Regions from separate parts of the Streptomyces sp. Je 1-4 4N24 genome, predicted to be linked through region 2. Evidence: predicted binding sites of a transcription regulator. Region 2 holds the regulator's gene; the other holds the start of a gene.
What was found. Region 2 encodes HrcA, which represses chaperone genes, less so after heat shock. Its sites were predicted from a motif close to TTNGCACTCNGNNNNNCNGAGTGCNAA; they were not measured.

Region 1: the regulator HrcA is predicted to act here: its motif matches at 1,636-1,662, upstream of SLV14N_RS23855 (FmdB family zinc ribbon protein).

The regions. Positions count from the first base shown of each region.
Region 1 is NZ_CP110836.1:5,422,956-5,426,364, forward strand. It holds gene SLV14N_RS23850 (S-methyl-5'-thioadenosine phosphorylase) at 322-1,155, opposite strand; gene SLV14N_RS23855 (FmdB family zinc ribbon protein) at 1,289-1,624, opposite strand; gene SLV14N_RS23860 (MFS transporter) at 1,737-3,038, opposite strand; gene SLV14N_RS23865 (potassium/proton antiporter) at 3,356-3,409, opposite strand, start outside.
Region 2 is NZ_CP110836.1:6,182,499-6,185,907, forward strand. It holds gene SLV14N_RS26910 (DUF3097 domain-containing protein) at 1-114, opposite strand, end outside; gene SLV14N_RS26915 (MBL fold metallo-hydrolase) at 268-1,002, opposite strand; gene hrcA (heat-inducible transcriptional repressor HrcA) at 1,197-2,213, shown strand; gene dnaJ (molecular chaperone DnaJ) at 2,214-3,350, shown strand.

The DNA.
Region 1 (3,409 bases), 760 kb from region 2:
AGTAAGCGCTGTCGCGCGGTCCGTCCCCACCGGTGCCGCCCGCCGTCGGCCCGTACCGGCGTGAAGTGCGGCACTTCACACGGCGGGGGAGCGGGGAGTGGCGGGGAGAGAGGGTCGGGGCCGGTAGGGCCGGTAGGGGCAGGGGGCGCGGGAGAGGTGCGGAGCATGGTGGTACCGCCTGTGGGGTGGTGAGGTCGGGTGAACCGCGGATCACCACCGTGCCGCACGACCCCGCCCGCCCGCTCCGGGCTGTGGACGACCCCGCCTCTGTGGACAACCCGGCCACCCGGGAGAGGGAGGGCCGAGCGCGTCGTCGGGGGGTTACGGCAGCTCGATGCCCAGGTCCCAGCCGGCGTGGACGCCGGTGCACAGGCAGTCGCGGGCGGCGTTGTCGGGGAGTCCGGCGACCGCGTCGAAGAGGACCTCGCGCAGCCGGCCGACGTTCTCGGCGAAGACCCGGAAGACCTCCTCGTGGGAGACGCCCTCACCGGTCTCGGTGCCCGCGTCCAGGTCGGTGACCAGGGTCAACGAGGTGTAGCAGAGGCTCAGTTCGCGAGCCAGGACGGCCTCGGGGTGGCCGGTCATGCCGACCACCGACCAGCCCTGTGCGGCATGCCAGCGCGATTCGGCGCGGGTCGAGAAGCGCGGGCCCTCGACGACGACGAGGGTGCCGCCGTCGACCGGCTCCCAGTCCCGGCCGCGGGCCGCCGAAAGGGCGGCCCGGCGCCCGGTGGGGCAGTACGGGTCGGCGAAGGCCAGATGGACGACGTTGGGGACGCTCCCGTCGGGGAGGGGCTCGCCGTCGAAGTAGGTCTGGGCGCGGGCCTTGGTGCGGTCGACGAGCTGGTCGGGGACCAGGAGGGTGCCGGGACCGTATTCGGGGCGCAGTCCGCCGACCGCGCACGGGCCGAGGACCTGGCGTACACCGAGCGAGCGCAGTGCCCACAGGTTGGCGCGGTAGTTGATGCGGTGCGGCGGGAGATGGTGGCCGCGGCCGTGCCGGGGCAGGAACGCGACCTGGCGGCCGGCGACCTCTCCCACGAACAGCGAGTCGCTCGGGCGCCCGTACGGGGTGTCCACTGTGATCTCGGTCACGTCGTCGAGGAAGGAGTAGAACCCCGATCCGCCGATAACGCCAATCTCCGCGTCAGCCATGCCGGTCACACTATCGGGGCGCGGCGGTGGGGGAAGGCGGTTGGCGGAGACGGAAGGCGGCCGTAAGACCCGAAGGAGGCCCTGACGCCGCGGACCCCGCCGTCGGTGACGGCGGGGTCCGGAGAAGTGCGGGTCAGGCGGCGGAGCTGGTGCCCGAGGTGCTGCCGGCGGACGAGGAGGCGGCCGGGGTGGAGGACTTGCTGTCGGAGCTGCCGGACGAGGAGCCCGCCGAGTCCGAGGAGGACGTCGTGCCCGACGAGGAGCTCTTCGCGGGGCTGCTGCTGGACGACGAGCCGCGGCTGTCGTTGCGGTAGAAGCCGGAGCCCTTGAAGACGATGCCGACCGCGGAGAACACCTTCTTGAGGCGTCCGTTGCAGGCGGGGCACTCCGTGAGCGCGTCGTCGGTGAACTTCTGCACCGCCTCGAGGCCCTCGCCGCACTCGGTGCACTGGTACTGGTAGGTCGGCACTAGTCTTCCTCCTGGCACTCTCACTCGATGAGTGCTAACGACGCTCCATATTGCAGTATTCCCGCCCGCCAGTCCACCGTGACCGGCGGACGGTGACCGACTCCACGCTCGGTCAGGCGCGCGCCAGCTCCCGTTCCCGGTCGTCGGAAACGGCCGGGACCCGGTCGTCGGCGCCGTGCGCCGGGGCGTCGGCGGCCCCGGCCGAGGGGCGCGGCAGCAGGTGGGCGCGGAGCGTCAGCAGCACCGTCAGGGCCAGCGCCGTACCGGCCAGCGGCACCAGGAATCCGGTGCTCGGCCCGAAGCCGTCCGCCAGCTGGCCGGCGGAGGTGGCCGCGGCCGCCTGGCCCAGCGCGACCGCACCGGTCAGCCAGGTGAACGCCTCGGTACGGGCGGCGGCCGGCACCAGCGACTCCACCAGCGTGTAGCCGGTGATCAGGGCCGGGGCGATGCACAGGCCGACGACCAGGCCGACGGCGCCCAGCAGCGGCACCGCGGTGACCGCCCACAGCGGGGTGGTGGCCAGCGCCAGCAGCCCGTAGGCGACGAGCAGCCGGCGCCGCGGGCCGACCTTCCAGGCGAGGGCGCCGCAGGCGATACCGGCGAGCATGTTGCCGCCCGCGAAGATCCCGTAGAGCACGCCGTTGATGCCGGGCTGCCCGATGTGCTGGGTGAACGCCGTCAGCGAGACCTGCATACCGCCGAAGACGGCGCCGATGCCGAGGAACGCCACGATCAGGACGCGTACGCCGGGCACCGACAGCGCCGAGACGCGCGGCCGGTCGCCGGCCTGCGTCCGGTGCACGGCCGGCTGGCTGCGCCGCTGCGCGGCGAACAGCAGCCCACCGGCCAGCGTCAGCGCGGCCTCGGCGACCAGCCCGGCCGCCGGGTGGATGCCGGTGCACAGCGCGGTCGCCAGCACCGGGCCGACCACGAAGGTGAACTCGTCGGTCACCGACTCGAAGGCGGCGGCCGTCGGCATCAGCGGACTGCCGCCGAGCCGGGCGGCCCAGCGGGCCCGCACCATCGGGCCGACCTGCGGCGTCGAGGCGCCCGTGGGGACCGCCACAGCGAACAGCGCCCACAGGGGGGCGTGCGCGAGGGCCAGGGTGATCAGCGCAGCGACACCGGCGACATGTACCAGGACGCCGGGGATCAGCACCGCGCGCTGGCCGAAGCGGTCGGCGAGTTTGCCGCTCTGCGGGGCGAACAGGGCCATCGAGACACCGGTCGCGGCGGACACCGCGCCCGCGGTGCCGTACGAGCCGGTGGTGGATTCGACGAGCAGCACGATGCCGATCGTCAGCATGGCGAAAGGCTGCCGGGCCAGAAAGCCGGGCAGCAGGAATGTCCAAGCACCAGGGGTGCGGAGCAGTGGTCCGTATCCGGAACGGGAGTCCTTGACCGCGGATGCCACGGCCGGGCCTTTCTGCCGCCTGGTAGCGCCACCCGCGAGGTCGTCACGGGTACGCGCCGAGAGCTGTCCTCTCGCGCAGGACCGAGTGATACCGCGTGGTCCGCACCGGGGAAGGTGGCTCTGCGTGGGGCAGGGGACCGCGGCCGCCGAGCGGTCGCGCCAGCTCTGCATCAGGCAGAGTTGGTTCGTCGATGTGCCTCTTCATACTACAGGCCGCGGCGCGTGAAGCCCTGGGATTGGTCAGGGCTTCACGCGGAATTCCTTGGGATCCGTGGAGAGATGCAGCACATTTCCGTGCCCGGGGGTGCGGTGGGACGTCAGTGGTGGCGGTGGCCGCGCCCCGCGGCAGGGCCACCGGTGCCCAGCCAGCC
Region 2 (3,409 bases):
GAAACCCGAGGTGACCTCCTCGACGACCAGATCGGGCTCTGCGGGCACCTCGGGTGCGGGCCGCTGCTTCTTCCAGGACGGGGTGAGGTCGGGGCTGTAGTGCCTGTTCTGCATCGGGTGGGGCCTGTTCTCTGCGGGTGGTCGGTGTTTCGGCCGGCGGGGGGCCGGGGGGCGCCCCCCCCGGGGGGGTGCAGTCAGGGCGGGGTGCGATCGGGGCCGTAGCGCCTGCTCTGCATGGGGGCCTGTCCGTGGGTGAGCGGGCGGTGGTCAGGAGGGGGCGACGCCGAAGCGGGCGGCGAGGGCGTCCCGTTGGGCGCGGACGAAGCGGGCGTCCACCACGGCGCCGTGGCCGGGCACATACCGTGCGTCCTCGCCGCCGAGGGCCAGCAGCCGGTCCAGTGCGCCGGGCCACCGCTGCGGCAGCGCGTCCGGGCCCGCCTGGGGTTCGCCGGACTCCTCGACCAGATCGCCGCAGAAGACGATCTCCGGGGACCCTCCCCGGCCCGGTACCAGGACCGCCAGATCGTGGGCCGTGTGACCGGGGCCGACGTTGGCGAGCAGCACCTGCCGGTCGCCGAGCTCCACGGTCAGCTGGTCGTGGACGTGGTGGTGCGGGGCGACCAGCAGATCGGCGGCCTCGGCGGCGGCGTCCCGGCCGACGCCGTGCCGCATCGCGTCGTGCCGCAGTACGTCCTTGCCGCGGCGCAGCAGCTCGCCCAGCCCGGCCGCGCCGAAGACCTCGACGCCCGCGAAGGCGGCGGTGCCCAGCACATGATCGAAATGCGGGTGGGTGAGCGCGACATGCGTCACTCCGCGGCCCAGCACCCCGCGGATCGCACGCCGCAGATCCGCGCCGTCGCGCAGGGTCGCGCCGGTGTCGACGATCATGACGCCGGTGGTTCCCGCGATCACCCCGATCGTCTCGTCCCACCCCGGCATACGGCGTCTGGCGACACCGTCACCGAGCTGTTCCCAACCGGCCTCTTCCCAAGCAGTGTGCATACCGAGACGCTAGCGCCATCGCGATAGCGTTGCCCGACAGATCGGCCGAACACGGTCATCGGGCGGGTGCCGTGCGCGGCTGCCCTTGCCGTGTGCGTGCTACTCGGCCGTACACTGGCTCCGGGTCTGGCACTCGGCCCGTGTGAGTGCCAGGAGAGTCGATACGGCGGACGGCCGGACAGGAGGTGCGCGGGATGCTCAGTGAACGCAGGCTCGAAGTGCTGCGCGCCATCGTCCAGGACTATGTGGGGACGGAGGAGCCGGTCGGCTCCAAGGCCCTCACCGAACGCCATCAGCTCGGCGTCTCCCCGGCCACCGTCCGCAACGACATGGCGGTCCTGGAGGACGAGGGCTTCATCGCCCAGCCGCACACGAGTGCCGGGCGGATCCCGACCGACAAGGGCTACCGCCTGTTCGTCGACAAGCTGGCCGGTGTGAAGCCGCTGTCCAGCCCGGAGCGGCGGGCGATCCAGAATTTCCTGGACGGCGCCGTCGATCTCGACGACGTGGTGGGCCGCACGGTCCGGCTGCTGGCGCAGCTGACCCGGCAGGTCGCGGTCGTGCAGTACCCGTCCCTGACCCGGTCCACCGTCCGGCACGTCGAGCTGCTGGCGCTGGCCCCGGCCCGGCTGATGCTGGTGCTGATCACGGACACCGGGCGGGTCGAGCAGCGGCTGATCGACTGCCAGGCACCGTTCGGCGAGACCTCGCTGGCGGATCTGCGGGCCCGGCTCAACAGCCGGGTCGTGGGGCGCCGGTTCGCGGATGTGCCGCAGTTGGTGCAGGATCTCCCGGAGTCCTTCGAGCAGGACGACCGCGGCACGGTCTCGACAGTGCTGTCGGTGTTGCTGGAGACTTTGGTGGAGGAGACCGAAGAGCGGCTGATGATCGGCGGTACCGCCAATCTCACGCGCTTCGGGCACGATTTCCCGCTGACCATCCGGCCGGTGCTGGAGGCACTTGAGGAGCATGTGGTGATGCTCAAGCTGCTCGGCGAGGCCAAGGACTCGGGCATGACCGTACGCATCGGGCATGAGAATGCCCACGAAGGCCTGGCGTCCACATCGGTCGTCACGGTCGGCTACGGTTCGGGCGACGAGGCAGTCGCCAAACTCGGCGTGGTCGGACCGACCCGCATGGACTACCCCGGAACGATGGGAGCGGTACGCGCAGTGGCACGTTACGTCGGACAAATCCTCGCGGAGTCGTAAGTGGCCACGGATTACTACTCGGTCCTCGGCATCGGCCGTGACGCCTCGCAGGACCAGATCAAGAAGGCCTTCCGCCGGCTGGCGCGCGAGCTGCACCCGGATGTGAACCCGGATCCCAAGACCCAGGAGCGGTTCAAGGAGATCAACGCCGCTTACGAGGTCCTCTCGGATCCGCAGAAGAAGCAGGTCTACGACCTCGGCGGCGACCCCCTCTCGCAGGCGGGCGGCGGCCAGGGCGCGGGCGGCTTCGGCGCGGGCTTCGGCAACTTCTCCGACATCATGGACGCGTTCTTCGGCACCGCGTCGCAGCGCGGGCCGCGCTCGCGCACCCGCCGTGGCCAGGACGCCATGATCCGGCTCGATGTCGAGCTGAACGAAGCGGCCTTCGGCACGACCAAGGACATCCAGGTCGACACCGCCGTCGTCTGTACGACGTGCAGCGGTGAGGGCGCGGCGCCGGGCACCTCGGCGCAGACCTGTGACATGTGCCGCGGCCGCGGTGAGGTCTCGCAGGTCACCCGGTCGTTCCTGGGCCAGGTCATGACCTCGCGGCCCTGCCCGCAGTGCCAGGGCTTCGGCACGGTCGTCCCGACGCCGTGCCACGAGTGCGCGGGCGACGGACGTATCCGCTCCCGCCGCACGCTGACCGTCAAGATCCCGGCCGGTGTCGACAACGGCACCCGCATCCAGCTCGCGGGCGAGGGTGAGGTCGGCCCCGGCGGCGGCCCCGCCGGCGACCTCTACGTGGAGATCCACGAGCTGCCGCACGCGGTCTTCCAGCGGCGCGGCGACGATCTGCACTGCACGGTCACCATCCCGATGACAGCGGCGGCGCTGGGCACGAAGTGCCCGCTGGAGACGCTGGACGGGGTGGAGGAGATCGATGTCCGGCCCGGTACCCAGTCCGGCCAGTCGATCCCGCTGCACCAGCGCGGTGTGACCCATCTGCGCGGCGGTGGCCGCGGCGACCTCATCGTCCATGTCGAGGTACAGACACCTTCCAAGCTCGACCCCGAGCAGGAGGAGGTGCTGCGGCGGCTGGCCAAGCTCCGCGGCGAGGAGCGGCCCACGGGGCAGTTCCAGCCGGGGCAGCAGGGGTTGTTCTCGCGTCTGAAGGATGCGTTCAACGGGCGATAGCCCAGGTCGGCCCGGGGTCCGCGGAGCTGCCGCGGACCCCCGCGGCAGCCGCCTCCCCG